Regions from separate parts of the Kitasatospora sp. NPDC058190 genome, predicted to be linked through region 2. Evidence: riboswitches for the same ligand, from Rfam matches in the RefSeq annotation. Region 2 holds a riboswitch; each other region holds the start of a gene.
The links. A riboswitch is a leader RNA that binds a small molecule or an ion and turns the genes downstream of it on or off. The one in region 2 is predicted to bind cyclic di-AMP.

Region 1: another riboswitch for cyclic di-AMP. It lies ahead of ACFVWU_RS12690 (M23 family metallopeptidase); the one in region 2 lies ahead of ACFVWU_RS15165 (CAP domain-containing protein).
Region 3: another riboswitch for cyclic di-AMP. It lies ahead of ACFVWU_RS04110 (transglycosylase family protein); the one in region 2 lies ahead of ACFVWU_RS15165 (CAP domain-containing protein).
Region 4: another riboswitch for cyclic di-AMP. It lies ahead of ACFVWU_RS28305 (hypothetical protein); the one in region 2 lies ahead of ACFVWU_RS15165 (CAP domain-containing protein).

The regions. Positions count from the first base shown of each region.
Region 1 is NZ_JBHVVI010000020.1:87,905-92,106, reverse strand. Features, by position in the region: gene ACFVWU_RS12695 (hypothetical protein) at 1-696, shown strand, start outside; gene ACFVWU_RS12690 (M23 family metallopeptidase) at 771-1,619, opposite strand; cyclic di-AMP (ydaO/yuaA leader) riboswitch at 1,632-1,790, opposite strand; gene ACFVWU_RS12685 (YiaA/YiaB family inner membrane protein) at 1,987-2,277, shown strand; gene ACFVWU_RS12680 (alpha/beta fold hydrolase) at 2,373-3,197, shown strand; gene ACFVWU_RS12675 (TetR/AcrR family transcriptional regulator) at 3,253-3,840, shown strand.
Region 2 is NZ_JBHVVI010000027.1:2,497-6,698, reverse strand. Features, by position in the region: gene ACFVWU_RS15180 (hypothetical protein) at 160-687, opposite strand; partial or broken gene ACFVWU_RS15175 (DUF6192 family protein) at 701-799, shown strand; partial or broken gene ACFVWU_RS15170 (RacP protein) at 803-895, shown strand; gene ACFVWU_RS15165 (CAP domain-containing protein) at 1,029-1,967, opposite strand; cyclic di-AMP (ydaO/yuaA leader) riboswitch at 1,970-2,138, opposite strand; gene ACFVWU_RS15160 (helix-turn-helix domain-containing protein) at 2,413-3,393, opposite strand; gene ACFVWU_RS15155 (cupin domain-containing protein) at 3,465-3,806, shown strand.
Region 3 is NZ_JBHVVI010000006.1:9,072-13,273, forward strand. Features, by position in the region: gene ACFVWU_RS04100 (DUF397 domain-containing protein) at 62-325, opposite strand; gene ACFVWU_RS04105 (hypothetical protein) at 883-1,833, shown strand; cyclic di-AMP (ydaO/yuaA leader) riboswitch at 2,385-2,547, shown strand; gene ACFVWU_RS04110 (transglycosylase family protein) at 2,534-3,799, shown strand; gene ACFVWU_RS04115 (hypothetical protein) at 4,046-4,202, shown strand, end outside.
Region 4 is NZ_JBHVVI010000071.1:26,759-30,960, forward strand. Features, by position in the region: gene ACFVWU_RS28295 (IclR family transcriptional regulator) at 1-207, shown strand, start outside; gene ACFVWU_RS28300 (hypothetical protein) at 538-1,038, shown strand; gene ACFVWU_RS28305 (hypothetical protein) at 1,129-2,502, opposite strand; cyclic di-AMP (ydaO/yuaA leader) riboswitch at 2,505-2,668, opposite strand; gene ACFVWU_RS28310 (MoaF N-terminal domain-containing protein) at 3,159-3,488, shown strand; gene ACFVWU_RS28315 (alpha/beta hydrolase) at 3,571-4,202, opposite strand, start outside.

The DNA.
Region 1 (4,202 bases), on a different contig from region 2:
CTGCTGTACGAGCGGCTCCACCTCTACGTCCAACCCGCCCCGGAAGCGGACCCGCTCGCGTACGGCGACGCCGTACGGCTGCTGGTCGACCACCAGCGGGCGGCGAAGCGGCTCAACGCCAAGCGCCAGGAGCGGCTGCACGCCGAGGCCGAGTGGCAGGGCGAGGTCGCGGCCGGACTGCTGCGCCGCGCCGACCTGGTCACCTGGCCGCGGCTGTACGCGGTGCTGCTGCACGCCCACGGGGTGGACACCACGGACGGGGCGGCGGTGCGGGACTGGCTGGCCGGCTTCGCCGGGCTCGGCGAGGAGGAGCGGCTGGCCGGGTTCGAGGCGCTGGTGCCGACCGGCTGGCTGGACGAACCGGACGAGCAGGGCTGGGGACCGGGCCGGGTGCTGTCGGTCGGCATGGCCACCGACGGCGCGCGGCGGCTGCTGGAACAGGGCCTGATGCGGCGCAGCTACCGCAACCTGGCCGAGCTGAACGCGCTGGGACGGCCGATGCCGGACGAACTGGCCGGGGACTTCGGGGAGTTCGAGACGGCGGCGGCCGAGGTGGCGCTCGACCTGATCGGCGAGTGGACGGTGCCGGGGCTGCCGCGGCTGCTGGTCGAGGAGTTCCCGGAGCTCGCGCCGGAGCCGGGGGCGGAGGAGATCGACGCCTACCTGGCGCAGCTGCCGGCGGAGTCGGCGCAGTGATCGGCCGAGGGCCCCGGGTGTCCGGGGCCCTCGGGCGTCGCGTCAGGGCTCCCGGTTCTCGTCGGGGGCTCCCGTCAGGGGGTGAGGCCGCGCTGCTGGAGCCAGGTCTCCGGGTCGACCGGGGCGCCGCCGCCCGGGCGGACCTCCAAGTGCAGGTGCGGGCCGGTGACGTTGCCGGTCGCGCCGACCTTGCCGATCTGCTGGCCGGAACCGACCGCACCGGAGCCCTTGATGATCGAGGAGAGGTGGCAGTACCAGATCTCGGTGCCGTCGGGCAGGGTCTCGACGATCCGGTAGCCGTACGCGCCGGACCAGCCGGCCGAGGTGATGGTGCCCTGGCCCACCGCGTAGACCGGGGTGCCGGTGTCGGCGGCGAAGTCCAGCCCGGTGTGCAGGTGGGCCCAGTAGCGGGCGCTCTGGCCGTAGTGGGCGGAGAGGTTGTAGTCCTTCACCGGCAGGGTGAGGGCGGCGGCCTTGGCGCGCTCGGCCTCGTCGGCGGCGCGCTTGGCGTCGGCCTCCTTGGTGGCGGCCTTCGCCTCGGCCTCCTGCGCGGCCTGCAGGCGGGCGCTCTCCTCGGCGGCGGTGCGCTGGCTGTCGGCCTGCTGCTGGATGCGGGCGGCGAGCGCGAGGCCGGGGTCGGCGGCGAGGGTGACCGGGGCCTCGTCCGCGGCCTCGACGGCGGGCGCGGCGGCCGGGGTGGCGGAGGCGAAACCGGTGGCACCCAGGGTGGCGGCGACGGCGGTGACGCCGAGCAGCGGGGAGGCCCCGCGGGTCTGACGCGGCATCCGGTGGCGGTTGGCCTCGGCCTCCGGGGCGAAGTCGTCGGTGCCGAGCGACTCGGTTCCGTCCGGGCCGGGGGGGTCGAGGAGCTGGGTACCGGCTGCGGGGCCGGCCGGGTGTGCCGGGGTGTGCGTCGACGCCACGGAGGCGCGCTCCTTTCCTTCCTTCGCGCCTACCGGGTTAGCTGACGGGTTCGGAGCAGGAAGGTCTCCTACGGCCGGGCCGGGGCCCCGCCGATTCACCCCAGGGAACGTGGTTCCCCGGCTCCCTGACCTGCCCGGAGGCCGGTCGGCGGGATTAGGCGACGGCGCACGGTGCCGTCTGGGTACGGCATTGACGACCGCGCTGCGTTATCAAACGTTAATCCTAGGAGGCCCTGATTCCAAGCCATCCGTCCGGGACGGCTGGGGGCCAGGTGACCGGACGCCGACGAACGATCCGTCGTTCGCCCAGCCCATCTGAGTACTCCTACTCATGTGCGGCCCGGCCGCGCCGCCGCATCCTGACGGCATGAGCGCACCGATGCAGTCACGCACCACGGCCGCGTACTTCGTCCAGGCCGTCCTCTCGTTCGCGATCTCCGGCTCGGCCCTCGCCGTCGGGATCGCCTGCCTGCCCGTCGGCGGGTGGACCAGGGCCTTCCTCGGGATCGGCCTCCTCTACACCGTCACCTCCGCCTTCACGCTGGCCAAGGTGATCCGGGACCGGCAGGAGTCCTCGGACACCGTCGCCCGGGTCGACCAGGCCCGACTGGAGAAGCTGCTCAGCGAGCACGACCCGTTCCGGGTCGAGGGGGCCTGAGCCGTTCCCGGGAGACCGGGGGAAGGGGTTGACGGCTAAGGCTATTAGCCATAGCTTTATGGCTATCGGCAGCACCGACCCCGTGGAGGACCACCGTGAACGGCACCATCACCCCGAGCACCCAGTACCTCGACGTCCCCGGCGGCCGGATCGCCTTCGACGACACCCGGCAGGGCGACGGCACCCCCGTCGTCCTGCTCCCCGGAATGCTCGACAGCCGCCGCGCCTACCGGCACCTGCACCCGCTGCTCGCCACCGCCGGGCGCCGGGTCATCACCATGGACGTGCGCGGCTTCGGCGAGTCCTCGATCGTCTGGGACGACTACAGCCCGGCCGCCGTCGCCACCGACGTCCTCGCCCTGCTCGACCAGCTCGGCATCGAGCGGGCCGTCCTGGTCGGGCAGTCCTACACCGGGGCGACCGTGGTCAAGCTCGCCGGGGACGCACCCCAGCGGGTCGCCGGAATCGCGCTGATCGACGCCTTCGTCGAGCACCAGGCCAACGCCCTGATGCGCGGCGTGATGGCCGTCATGGGCAGCGCGATGGTCCACTGGCCCGCCGTCTGGGGCTTCTACCTGCGCAAGATGGCCTTCCCCGGCCCCCGGCCCGCCGACCTCGACACCTACGTGGCCGGGCTGGTCGCCGACCTGCGCACCCCCGGGCGCAAGACCGCCACCCGCGGACACGTCACCGGGGACTCCGCGCCGATCGGCTGGTGCGCGGCCGTCCGCTGCCCCTCGCTCGTCCTGATGGGCAGCAAGGACCCCGACTTCCCGGACCCGGCGGCCGTCGCCGAGCGTCAGGCCGCGGCGCTCGGCACCCGGAAGGTGATGATCGAGGGGTCCGGCCACTACCCGATGGCCGACAACCCGCAGGCCGTCGCCGACGCCCTGCTGCCCTTCCTCGCCGAGCTCGCCTGAACCCGCCGATCCCGCCGAGCCCGCCGAACCGCAGCCGTACGGAGAAACCGAGCCCATGCCCCGAGTAGGACTGACCCCGGACCAGGTCGTCGACCACGCCCTCGCCCTCATCGACGAGCAGGGCGCCGAGGCCCTCACCCTGGCCTCCGTCGCCGCCCGCGCGGGAGTCGCCACCCCCTCCCTCTACAAGCACGTCAGCGGAGGCCTGGCCGAACTGCGCCGGCTGATCGCCGTCCGGGTCACCGAGGAACTGGCCGACCGGCTCGCCGAGGCCGCGGTCGGCCGCAGCGGCGACGACGCCGTCACCGCCGTTCTTCGCGCCTACCAGGCCTACGCCACCGAACACCCGCACCGCTACACCGCCCTCCCCCAGGCCCCCCAGCCCGACGACGACCTCACCCGCGCGGCCACCCGCCTCGTCGGCGTCATCATCGCCGTCCTCCGCTCCTACGGCCTCGACGGCCCCGAGGCCATCCACGCCGCCCGCACCGTCCGCTCCCTCGCCCACGGCTTCGCCTCCCTCTCCATCACCGGCGCCTTCCAACTCGCCGAAGACCTCACCACCACCCACGACCGCCTCATCACCACCCTCACCACCGGCCTCCGCACCTGGCCGAAGGCGGAGGAGGAGGAGGAGGAGTAGGAAGCCGGGCCCGCCGACTTCCTGCGCGAGGCCGCGAGGCACGGAAAGGCAGGCATCGCAGCAAGGCCGAGGTGGCGCACCCGCAGCCACGCGGCCGGAGCGGGCGGAGCGGGGACACCGAGCACGTACGAGGAAGTCGAACCGGCCGGCTTCGCGCGGCAGCGGGGCGCCAGAGGGGCGAGGCGGGTGACGGACCACGCACACCCGGGCCGGGCTGGCGCCGAAGCGTCCGGAAGCCCGGCGGAGCAGGGAAGCCCGTGGAAAGTCGGGCCCGCCGCCTTCCTGCGCGGGACAGCCGGAAAGCCCGCAGTCGAGAGGGGCGGCTGTGCGCAGGAAGTCGGGCGGGCCGACTTCCTGCGCAC
Region 2 (4,202 bases):
GGCTCAGCAGGCATTATGAGAGTTCGATGACAGCGGTGCCAACAAATTCAACCACCGCACTCCCGCCCAAGATCCACAAATCGGACACGCCGTAATCCAAACGCAACCGGCCGACCGGTGTGCCGGGGAAAGGCGGTGGGTCTTCGCGGGCGAACCGGTTCACCGCCCGGGCCACAGCGGTCCGGTGACCGCGCGACAGGGAGCCGGGGCACGGTCCCGGTCGTGGCGGGCCAGCGGGCCCCGCCGTGTCCGGCCGTACCGGGAGCGCTCAGGCCGCGAGGGCGGTTCGAGCCGCGGACGGGACGTCGGGCTCCTCGGTGAGCCAGGCCAGGTGCCCGTCGGGGCGCACGAGGGCCGCGGTGACGTCGTGCCAGGCGGGGTGGGGCGGCTGGGCGGGCCGCTGTGCAGGGTCGGGCCCGGGCGGGCGAGTTCGTCCTGCTCGACCTCGCCGGCGAGGTCGAGCAGGACGGGGCGGCCGGGGCGCAGCAGGGTGAACAGGCCGGTGGTGTCCCAGCGCAGGTCGGGGGCGCGGGTGCCGGTCAGCGGGTGGGCGTCGGGGGCGCCGGGGTAGGTGACCGCGAGGCCGGCCGCGCGTTCGGCGAAGGTGTCGGAGAACTCGCTGACGCCGTCGATGAGTTCGCCGATGAGGTCGCACAGGGCGAGGGTCTCGGCGGCGTGGTCGGCCATCAGGCCGCTCTGGGCGCGGGTGCGAGCGACCCCCGACTGGATCGAGACCGCGGTCGACACCGGGAAGGTCGACATGGACGGCGAGCCGGCCCGCCTGCTCCAGGGTGAGTAGGCGATGCCCCGCGCCTCCGAGCGCAGGTCGGCGGCCGCCGAACGGCACGCCGACACCGTCCGCAAAGTCCTCTTCGAGGCCCGCCCCGCCGGGCTGACCGACCGCGTCCACCAGGCCGGGGCGATCCCGCTGCGCCCCGGCGTGGTGGCACCGCTGTGGGGCGGTACGACGTAGGGCCCGGTGGATCGGGGTCCGTGGTCAGGCTCGTCCTACGTCCTTGACGGACGGGTCAGTTGGAGAAGTCCTGGGTGAGCCAGACGGTTCCACTGGCATCCCGGTGGACGGCGATGCCGATGTGGGTGAACTCGCTGCTGAGGATGTTCTTGCGGTGGCCGTCGTTCGGCGGCGTCTCGTTCAGCATGTCCTGGGTCAGGCTGACCGCCATGGCGGCGATGTCCTGGGCCGAGGTGGAGACCCCGTTGCCGTAGCCTATGTTCTCCCCGACGGCGTTCCACTGGACGCCTGCGGCCGTCTCCCGCGCCCCCAACTCGGCCTCGCCCGGGCACTGGTGGGACATGCCGCAGCCGCCGGCCATCGTCTGGTCGTGGGCCCCGGCGCTGCTGGTCAGCCCCGACGTGATGGTGTAGGCGGGCAGGCCCTGGGCGGCTCGCGCCTGGTTGATCAGTTTGAGGACCTGCTGCACGGCGTCCGAGCTCGAACCGGTCTGTGCAGCCGGGGCGGTCTGCGCAGCCGGGGCGGTGGGTGTGGCCGCGGGGGCGGGGGCGTGCGTGGCCGGGACGGACGGGGACGACGGCGCGGACGTGTGGAACACCGGGGCCGGAGCCGGAGCGGAGGGCCGCGCCGAGTGGGAGCCCTGGGACTCGCCGCCGGGGCGCGCGGTCGCGGATTCCGGAGCGTGGGAGGCCGGGGCGGACGGCGACGGTGAGGCGTGCGAGGCTTCGGCCGAGGCCGCAGCGGAGGGCCCCGCCGCGTGCGGGTCGGCCTGGTGGCGGTGCTGACCATCGGAGTCGCTCTGGTGCCGGTGCTGGTGGTGCACCTGCCACCCGACGTGGCTCGCGTACGTGTGGGAGCCGGGCGCGGCGGAGGCTCCGCTCGCGCTCAGCAGCGGCAGCATGAGGCCGGCACCGGCGATCCCGACGGTGGCGGCCAGACGCGGGGTGTGTCTCCGGCGCGCACGGCGATGCCGGCCGGTACTTGAAGTCAGCATGGGGCGTCCCTCTGCGACGCCTGCGAGGTGAGCTGTCGGGTTCGGGCCGTGAGGTAGCCCGGCCGCACGCAGCGGCTTCACCCCTAGCCACACCCGTCTCGTCCGCGAACGGACCGAGCAGGGCGCGGCGAACTACCTGGTTCCCCCGCTCCTGCCCGGTGCACTGCTCGACGTCCGGCCGACCGGTGGACAGGACTCGGCGTCCCGGCGGCAGGGTCCGCAGGTGCGAACAGGTCGAACGCTAGGCAGATCGACCCGGAAGACACAAGTTCGTATCATCCACATCACACGAAAATTCGGCAAAGATCTGATGGAATGCCACATTGGCTGACAAAGCGCCGCATAAATACATGAATCGGACAACCCTCCCGGCTGTCGATGCCGGTCGCGACGGCCACCGCCCCCCTCGGCGATCACGTCTCCGAGCCCGCCGAGCACCCGGTACTCAGTCGGCGCGGGCGCTGCCGAAGGTACGGCGGTAGGCACCGGGGGTGGTGCCGAGGGCGGCGCGGAAGCGGCGGCGCAGGTTGACGGCGGAGGCCAGGCCGACCCGCACGGCGACGGCCTCCACCGGCAGGTCGGTCTGCTCCAGCAGCACCCGGGCGGCGTCGACGCGCCGGGCCAGCAGCCACTGGCCGGGGCTGGTGCCCAGCTGCTCGGCGAAGCGCCGGGCCAGGGTGCGCCCGGAGAGCCCGGCGCGGGCGGCGAGATCCTCCACGGCCAGCCGCTCCCCCAGGTGTTCCTCGGCCCACTCCAGCAGTGGGGCCAGCGACTCGTCCGCCCGGGCGGGCGCCGGGACGGCGGCGTACTGCAGCTGGCTGCCCTCGCGGTGCGGGGGCAGCACCATGTGCCGGGCGACCTGGGCGGCGTAGGCCGCGCCGTGGTCGCGGCGCAGCAGGTGCAGGCACAGGTCGATGCCCGCGCCGGATCCGGCGCTGGTGGCGACGTCGCCGTGGTCGACGTACAGCACGTCCCGGTCGACCGTCAGGGCCGGGTACTCGGCGGCGAGTTGGGCGGTGCGGGCCCAGTGGGTGGTGGCGCGGCGCCCGTCCAGCAGTCCGGCCTGGGCCAGGACGAAGGCGCCGCTGCAGATGGACACGATCCGGGCGCCGCGGGCGTGGGCGGCGCGCAGCGCGTCCAGGACGGCGGACGGTACCGGGGAGCCGGGCGGCTGCCAGCCGGGGACGACCACGGTGTCGGCCCGCTCCAGCGCCTCCAGGCCCGCGTGGACCAGCAGCGGGACGCCGAGGGTGGTCGGCACCGGGCCGGGGGTCCGGGCGCACAGGGTGAAGTCGTAGTAGGAGGGCAGTCCGGCGCGTTCGGTGCCGAAGGCCTCGGCGGCGCAGGCGAGTTCGAAGGGCGCCTGGGGCGCGCCGAGCAGGGCCACCACGCGGTGGCGGGCCGGGTTCGCAGCGGAGGCGTCCATGGCAGGAATGTACCTGAGGATGTCTTTTCGGACTCTGGGGCGGTGGGGGCGGCGGCGGCCACAGTGGGGACATGAGCGAGAACGACGGAAACGACGGAAACGACGGGCTGAAGACGACGCTGCTGGCCGGGGACGTGGAGCCGGTCGCGGTGGGGCCGGGGATCGTGCGGCGGCGGCTGACGGCCACCGGGTACGCGCGCGGCTGGCTGATCGACTTCGCGCCGGGCAGCCAGTGGCCGGAGGTGGACGTGCACCACACCGAGGAGCGCTACTACGTGCTCAGCGGCGAGGTGATCGAGGGGGACGAGCGCCATCCGGCGGGCAGTTACGTGGTGTTCGCGCCGGGCAGCAGCCATCGGCCGCGCACCGAGACCGGCGCGCGGATGCTCGGGATCACCCTGGGCTCCGCCTGACGGGCCACCAGGGGTTGGCGACGGGTGCGGCCTTGAACGGATCGCCCGCGCACGGACGTGGACGGGAGTGGGGCGGCACTGCGCGCCCATGGGCGGCCACATGGACAGTCGATCGACATATGTCGCCGGACTGCCTATTATGGGCGGTGCGCCGGCCGCCGTGCCGGCGCACCGCCCAGAACGACGGGATCGCCGACTACTTCGGCGACGCGATCGAGGTCACCGCCCGCGGCCTTGCCAACTGCACGCGCTGGACGCCGCCTTCGACGCCCACGGGATCCGCCCCGGCTGGCAGCACCGGCTCGGCATGGACAGCCGTACCCTGCTGCCGGGCATCCCCAACGGCATGGCCACCCCGGTCGCCGCGAACGGGCACTGGGTGGTCCTGGCCAACGG
Region 3 (4,202 bases), on a different contig from region 2:
GACAAAGGCCGTCGTGGTGTCAGCACCCACGACGGCCCCCCGATGGTGAAGCGGCGACCGGTCAGACCGCCAGGTGGTCGAACTCCCCGTCCTTGGCCCCCAGCAGCAGGGCGGCGATCTCGGCCCGGGTGTAGATGAGCGCCGGACCGTCCGGGAAGCGCGAGTTGCGCATCGCCACCTCGCCGCCGGGCAGGGCCGCGAACTCGACGCAGTTGCCCTGGGAGTTGCTGTGCCGGCTCTTCTGCCAGACCACCCCCTTGAGGTCGGCGGCGGCCATCCCGTTGTAGGTGTGGTCCGAGCTGTGCGTGTCCTGCGAGTCGTGCATAGAAGTCTCCCGAAGAGCTCCGGAGTTGTCGTCCAGCGCGGCGCCCCGGCACCGTCGAAGGAACGGACCGGCCCCGTACCGGTCCGGCACAACGCCTCACTTGACGCGATGATAGCCGCAGTGCACGTGCATCAGCACGGGACATTGCAGGTGCACGAGGCCTTTTGCCGGCGGCCCCGAACTCTTCACGGACCCTTCTCCTGACGGTACGTAAACGGACATAGCCGACTGAATCGACGAGCATTCGATAACCGGCCGTGAGCGGCCCCCCGCTGAATGTTGATCTTCGAATGCCGGGAGTCGCGCCGCCGTGACCCTCCGTCAGGCCGCCCTCCGACTGTGAGACATCTCACGCGCCGCAGGTGCAACGCGATGCCCCACGGGACACGTCAGGGCGACTACGGGCGTCCACCCGGGGGTTGGGCGAGGAATGTCCGGATTGTAGGCAAACCGCCCGGACCGCGACGACGGAGACACGACCTTCGCACCGCGACCACCCGAAACCCGTACGGCAGCCGACTGCAGGCCTGACGGGCCGATGTCCTACGATCTCCGGCATGAGCACCGCAGCCATCCCGGGCGCGCCACTGCCCGTCCGTACTCCAGGCTCCCGTGCGCGGGGGCGCCACCGCCGTCCCGAGCGCCCCGAGATCCGCACCGGCTCGCCGGCCCTGGTGCTCGCCGTACCCGCGACCGCCGGGCCCGAGTCCCGCTCGGTCGTCGAGGAACTGCTCTCGATCGTCCGCAGCGAGCACGCCGGCGTCCAGGCCGCGGTCGGCTACCTCCCGACCGACGGCGCCGAGAGCGAGGGCGGGGACGACCGCACCGTCGCCGAGCTGCTGGCCGAGGCCGCCGAGGCCGGCCTGGCGGCGCCCGTCGTGGTACCGCTGGTGCCCGGGCCGCACGACTTCCTGACCGGGCTTCACGCCCTCGCCGCCGAGTACGGCGCGACCGTCACCGACACACTGGGCCCGCACCCGCTGCTGGCCGAGGCCGTGCACGTGCGGCTGTCCGAGGCCGGGCTGGCCCGGGCCGACCGGGCCCGGCTGTTCGCCATCGCGACCGCCGCGGACGGCGTGGTCCTGACCACCGTCGGCGGCGAGGACGCGGCCGCCGCTGCCGGCATCACCGGCGTGCTGCTGGCCGCCCGACTGGCCGTTCCGGTCGTCGCCGCGGCGCTCGACGTCCCCGGCTCGGTGGCCGACGCCGTCAACCACCTCAAGGAGACCGGCTCCCAGCGCCCGGCGCTGGCCCCGCTGGTGATCGGGCCCGAGGCGGACTCGGAGCTGCTCGCCACGGCCGCCGAGGAGACCGGCTGCCCGTCGGCCGCGCCGCTGGGCGCCTACCCGACCGTCGGCCAGCTGATCGCCTCCACCTACCTGGCCGCGCTGCCGACGCCGACGCCGGAGGAGCTGGCCCAGGCCGAGGCGGAGGCCGCGGCCGCCGCCGGGGCCGAGGAGGGCTCCCGTGGCGCCCACGCGGCCGCCCAGGGGCCCGTGGAGGCCTAGCGGACGCCCGCCGACCGCCTGTAGCACCGTCCCTCGTACCGAAGGGCCCGGAACGATCGCGTTCCGGGCCCTTCGGCTTGCCGTCGGCCCGCCCTGCGGCTCGCCCTTTCCCGCCGCTCCTCCTCCGCCCGCCCCGTCCACCTCCGGCTCGCCCCGCAGCTTGTCCAGGCAGGGAATTGCGGGAGTTATCGGAGCTAAAAGACGATAGTGCGCAATGTCCGTTTTGTCGCCTTTCGGCAGAAATGCTGGGCGCGTATTCCGGCGCTCGATTCACGCCCACCCCCCGTCGCGACCGGCGCGCCACCGCGCGCCTCCACGCCCCGTCACTTCACTTCTGAAGTGGAGACAATTGCGGGAATCCACAGCGGCATTACCGAAAAACGATCATTTACGATCATGGTTCGTGTCCAATTTGGCAGTTTCCGCTAAACCGTGATGCGCGTCACAGATATTTGCAGTTTGAACTTAAGTCTGCTTAACGTGCTCCCCGTTCGTGACCACACGGACCCAGTTCATCCGCGACGCCGAGTCCTGCCGTCGGATGTCCTGGCAGCGCGAAAACGCATCACGGCAGGAGCGGGGGAACCACAGGTAAGTCGCCCCGGGCCGCTCCTCGGAACGGTCCAGGGCTAGGGGTGAAGCCGCGCCCACAGCGCGGCCGGGCAACTCCAGCCCGAATCCGACAGCTCACCTCGCAGGCGTGGGAGAGGACCGCGTCTTCATGCTGCCCACCAACGGCACCCGCCTGTCCGGCCGTACCCGTCGCGTGATCGCCGCCCTCGGCGTCGCGGGCGTCGGTCTCACCATCCCGTGCCTCACCAACGGCACCGCCAACGCCGCCCCCGTCGCCACCTGGGACAAGGTCGCCCAGTGCGAGAGCAGCGGCAACTGGAGCATCAACACCGGCAACGGCTTCTACGGCGGCCTGCAGTTCACCTCCAGCACCTGGGCCGCCTTCGGCGGTACCGCGTACGCCCCGCAGGCCAACCAGGCCACCAAGGACCAGCAGATCGCCATCGCCGAGAAGGTCCTCGCCTCGCAGGGCCCCGGCGCCTGGCCCGTCTGCTCGGTCCAGGCCGGCCTGACCAAGAGCGGCGCCCCGGCCGCCGTCGACACCTCCGCCGGCACGGCCGCCAAGCCCGCCGCCCCGGCCGCCGCCAAGCCCGCGCAGAACCAGGCCCCGGCCGCGAAGCCCGCCACGCCGGCCGCGCCCGCCCAGCAGCAGGCGCAGTCGTCCACCGACTACACCGTCGTCGAGGGCGACTGGCTGTCCTCGATCGCCGCGAAGAACAACGTCCAGGGCGGTTGGCAGCACCTGTACGACCTCAACCGCGCCACCCTCACCGAGGGCCCGGACACCATCTACCCGGGCCAGCGCCTGACCTTCGGTGACGGTGTCAAGGCCCAGGCCGACAAGTCCTCCTCGTCCACCTCCGGCTCGGACTTCGGCTGGTTCAACCGCTCCCAGAAGGCCGGCCAGGCCGCGAACGGCGGTGCCGTGAACGCCAAGCCGACCGCCCTGACCCAGGCCTCGAAGCCGGTCGCCAAGCCGGCCACCAAGCCGGCCACCAAGCCGGTCGCCAAGCCGGCCGCCCAGGCCGCCACCGGCAGCATGGCCGCCGCGGTGTCCTTCGCCGAGTCCAAGGTCGGCCAGGCCTACGTCTACGGCGGCACCGGCAACGGCGGCTGGGACTGCTCCGGCCTGACCCAGGCCGCGCTGCGCGCCGCGGGCATCAACATCCCGCGCGTCGCCGCCGACCAGGCCGCCGCCAGCACCCACGTCTCGCTGGACAGCCTGCAGCCGGGCGACCTGCTGTTCTGGTCGAACAACGGCCAGAACTCCGGCGTGTACCACGTCGCGATCTACATCGGCGGCGGCAAGTACGTCGAGGCCGCCAACCCGAGCTCGGGCGTGCGCGAGCAGACCATCGCCAACTGGGCCCCGGACTTCGCCGGCCGGGTCTGAGCAACGGCCCACGGGCCCACACGCCCACAACCACGGGCCCACAGCTGACGGACAACAGAGAACAGCTGACAGGTAACAGATTTCAGATAACAGATTTCAACATCTGTCAGCCGTCGTCCGAACGCTGACCACCCGCCACCCCCGGGGAGAGTCTGGTCGCTCCTCCCCGGGGGTTTCGGCGCATTCGCATGGTGAAACCCCGGCCCGACGGGCATGCTGCTGCTCTGCACCCGAGGAGGAGTCACCATGGCCCAGGTCACCGTCACGCTCGACGCGAACCTCGCGATAGACGCGATGCTGCTCTCCGGCACCAAGAGCCCGCAGGACGCGGTCGAACTGATCCTGCGCGACTACCTGGCTCGCGGCCGCCGCACCGAGACCCGGACCGGCGACGCGGCCGACG
Region 4 (4,202 bases), on a different contig from region 2:
CGTGGCTACGTGGTCGACGACCAGGAGCAGGAGATCGGCGTCCGCTGCATCGCGCTCGCGGTCCCCGGCGCGCCGACGCCCACCGCGCTCTCGGTGTCCGGCCCGGAGGCCCGGATCCGGGCACTGGAGGAGCAGGCCGGCGCCTCCTCACTGGTGCCGGTGATGCGCCAGATCGCGACCCGGCTGGGGCAGGTCCTCGCTCCCTGACGCCGGGTCAATCGCCCTACTGTGCACGGGAGATGGATCCAACCCGCCGCCGCTCTCGACGTCCCCCGGTTCGGTGGGCCCCGTTCGACGTCCCCCGTTCGACGGACGGGCGGGCGGGTTGCGCCGTGTCGGCGGCCGCCGCTGCGCCACCCTGGTGCGGACGTGGCCCGCGACTGCGCGGGCGGCCGCAGCGCGAGGAAACGGTGAGCGGTGATGGGGCGCAGGCAGGGCAGGCGTACGGGACTTCGGGGCGGATCCGGCGGCGCGACCCGCAGGTCCGACCGGGCCGCCGGGTTCACGGCGGTCATGGCGGCGGGTTGCGCGCTCACGATGCTGACTGCCGGACCGTCCTGGGCCCTGCGGCCCGATCCCCGGCCCACGCCCCGGCCGGACCTGCGGGTCGCGCCGCTGAGCCCGGCCGCCGTGCCGTCCGACTCCGACCTGGAGGTGGTCCGGCTCGACCCGGAGGCCGCCCCGCCCGGCGGCACCACCACGATCCACGCCTTCGTCGCGAACCGCGGCCCGGAGCGCACGGCCTCACCGTTCACCGTGATCGTCACCCTGCCGAACGGCGTGACACCGGAGGGCCCGTACTTCCCCGCGAACTGCGAGGAGCTGGGGGGCGGCCGGTGGGTGCGCTGCGTCTTCGAAGCCGGGCTGAAGGAGCGGCGCAGCGCGACCGCGCTCGTCCCGGTGCGGCTCTCCCCCGACCTGCCGGCGGGCACGCTGACCGGCGGGTCGGTCGCGGCGCACAGCCCCGACGACCGGGACGAACGCAACAACCGGCAGCCGTTCGACCTCACAGTGGTCGAGACGGCTGCCGGTTCCTGAGAGCGGCTGGTTCCAGGGGTACGTGCGCTAGGTACGCTGCGTGCGACGTGCGACGTGCGACGTGCGACGTGCGATCGACTGCAGATGCGATTAGCGGTAGACGCGCACGTAGTCGGCGGAGAAGGTGATCGGGGTGTTGCCCTTCGGCGCGGGGTGGTACTTGCCCGCGCACACCGAGAGGTTGAGGATCAGGTACGCCGACCAGTTGGCGCCGACGCCCTTGCCGTCCGAGAACACCTTGGCGCCGTTGACGTACCAGTCGACCGAGTTGGCGCCGTAGTAGGTGCCGATGGTCACCCACTGGTCCTTCGCGATGGCGTTCGCGTCGGTGTAGTAGTCGGGGTTGCCGGGGTTGACGTGGTTGGTCAGCTCCAGCAGGTTCGGGTTGTCGGGGTGGTACTCGAAGGAGTCGACCTCCCCGTTTCCGTTCTTCCACGTCCACAGGGCCGGCCAGGCACCGGTGCCGGAGGGCAGCTTGACCCGGGTCTCGGCATAGTCACCGGTCTTGACCTGGAAGCCCTCGGCGGAGCCCTCGGTGGTCAGAAAGCCGGTGTTCCAGGACTGCTGGCCGTTCTCCAGGGTGGGCCCGCCGGGAGTGGCGGTGAAGGTGGCGACTCCGTTCGCGACGGCGACGTTGTTCTTGTTCAGCCAGTCGAGCTTGTTGTCGTCCGGGTTGTGGTTGCCGTACTTGTACGAGGTGCTCTTGTCGCCGACCCAGCGCTGACCCCAGTTGATCGGGCCGTTGAACTCGTCGGACCAGGTCAGCGACTTGCCGGCGATCGGGGAGGACGGCGTCGGGGTGCTCGGGCTCGCGGCGACGCTCGCGGTACCGGTCAGCGACGGCGCGGTGTGCGAGGAGGAGGTGGTCGTCGCGGACGGGGTGGTCGCCGCGGACGGGGTGGTCGCCGGCGACGGCGTGGCGGTCGGCGACGGGGTGGCGGTCGGCGACGGCTTCGCGCTGGGGGTGGCGGTCGGGGCCGGGGTCGGCGTCGACGTACCGGCGGCGGAGACCACCAGCTGCTGCGAGGGCAGGTTGTGCCAGGTGTTGCCGAAGTCCTGCCAGAAGCCGAACTGGGTGTACGTCCCGGCGGGCAGGGTGCGCGCGCCGCTGGTGAAGTTGACTCCGCTCGGGCAGATCTGCAGGTTGGTGGCGTTGCCGGGGAAGTCGAGGTTGGTGCCGCGGGCGTCGCGCACACCGACGCCGACGGTCTTGGCGACGAAGCAAGAGGAGGAGTGCAGGCCGAGCGAGGCGGTGGTGGCCTTGCCCGCGACCATGGTGGCGGGGACGAGCCGGTCCTGGGTGACGGTCGGGCCGGTGGCGGCCTGGGCGCCGGAGACGGACGGCAGTCCGAGCAGGCCGGCACCGCTGATGGCGAGCGCCCCGGTGGCGGCAAGGGCAGCGTTGCGGCCGCGGTGGGACGGACGGGCATGGCGCGGCGCGCGGCGGCGGGCAGGCTGATGCATGGGAGTCCTCTGCGACGCCTGCGAGGTGAGCTGTCGGATTCGGGCTGCAGTTGCCCGGCCGCCTGTGGAGCGGCTTCACCCCTAGCCGCGGCCCGAGCGCGAGAACGCACGGGCCGGGCGCTGACCTTGGTTCCCCCGCTCCCGTCCGCTGTGGTGCTCGGTTACCCGCCGGCGGGTGGACAGGACTCGGCGTCCCGGCGGCGGGGTCCGCAAGAGCGGACGACCGTTGCAGGCTAGGCAGGCCGTCCCCGAACGGACAACTCCGTCGGGCCGGTTGTCGCACAGCTCACAGTGGTGTCGATCAACGACGGCGTGTGGTGGCCGAGTTGATCAAAAGCGCCGATCAAGCACGGCGATCAAGCGCGGCGATCGAGCGCGGCGATCGAGCGGAGTAGAGCTCGCCGCTGCCGAAACAGGTGCGGCGGGCGACGCCCATGTGCCGGTCACACACCGCGACGGGTGGCGCGGTCGCGGACAGTTCCGTGGCGCGGGGCCGCCCAAGTCGGCCCGGTCGGATAAATTGGAGCCCTGACATTTTCCGCCGTGCACAAGTACCCGAGCCCGATCCGCACGACCCGTACGACCTGCACCGCCTGTACGGCCTGCACGCCCCGCACGGTCCGCCCCACGCTCCCGAAAAGAGGTCCCGCCCCACCATGACCGCGTCCCTGCCCGCCTTCGCCGGCCGTACCTACGTCTTCCGGGCCGACAACGGCGCGGCCTTCCGCAACACCTACTCGGCCGACGGCAAGCGGCTGCGCTGGGAGGGCCTCGGCGAGTCGGCGGGCCAGTGGGAGGACGTGCTGCTGCACGTCGCCGAGGTCGCGCCGGAGATCTACTTCGTCAGCTGGACGGAGCAGAGCGGGATCACCGTCAGCCACGTCATGGACCTCAACAAGCTGACCGTGCGGGCCTTCTGGACCTTCGAGGGCGAGGGCGGCCGGGTCGGGCAGCTGCACGCGGGAACGCTGGAGCGGGTGGCCTGAGCCAGGCTGAGCGTGAACTGAGCCCCCGGAGCCGCTGGCTCCGGGGGCTCAGTTCACGCTCAGGTTCTCGGTCCGTCCGGCGTCAGACGGCCTGGTTCGGCACCTTGAGGTGGTCGGACAGCCACTCCAACGAGGACGGCAGCAGCGCGCTCCAGGTCTCGAAGTTGTGACCGCCCTTCTCCAGCATGCTGAAGGAGACCTTCATCGGGCTGTGCGCCGCGTCGATGAAGGCCTCGGTGTCCTGCCGGTAGTTGCCGTCGCCCTTCTTGGTACCGGCCAGCAGCACGGAGACCTTCGGCTGGGGCATGTTCTTCAGCCGCCACATCAGGTTGGCCTCGTCGCGGCGCTGCTTGCTGCCGCCGAAGAGGTCGCCGGTGGTCGGGTCGTCAGCGGCGTCGTAGTAGGCGGACAGGGCGACGGCGGTCGGGAAGATGTCCGGGTGGCGCATCGCCAGCTTGAGTGCGCAGTAGCCACCGGTCGAGTTGCCCATGAAGGCCCAGGCCTGCGGGTCGGTCGAGACCCGGAAGCTCGCCTGGATCGCCGAGGGGACGTCCTTGCTGAAGTAGGTGTCGGACTGGGCACCGTTCGGGATGTCCTCGCACTCGGTGTCCTGCGGCAGGGCGGGCGAGGGGCGCATCAGGACCATGACCGTCGGCTGCATCCGACCCTCCTGCAGCAGCTTGAGCGCGGCACCCGGGTAGTTGAACCGGGTGA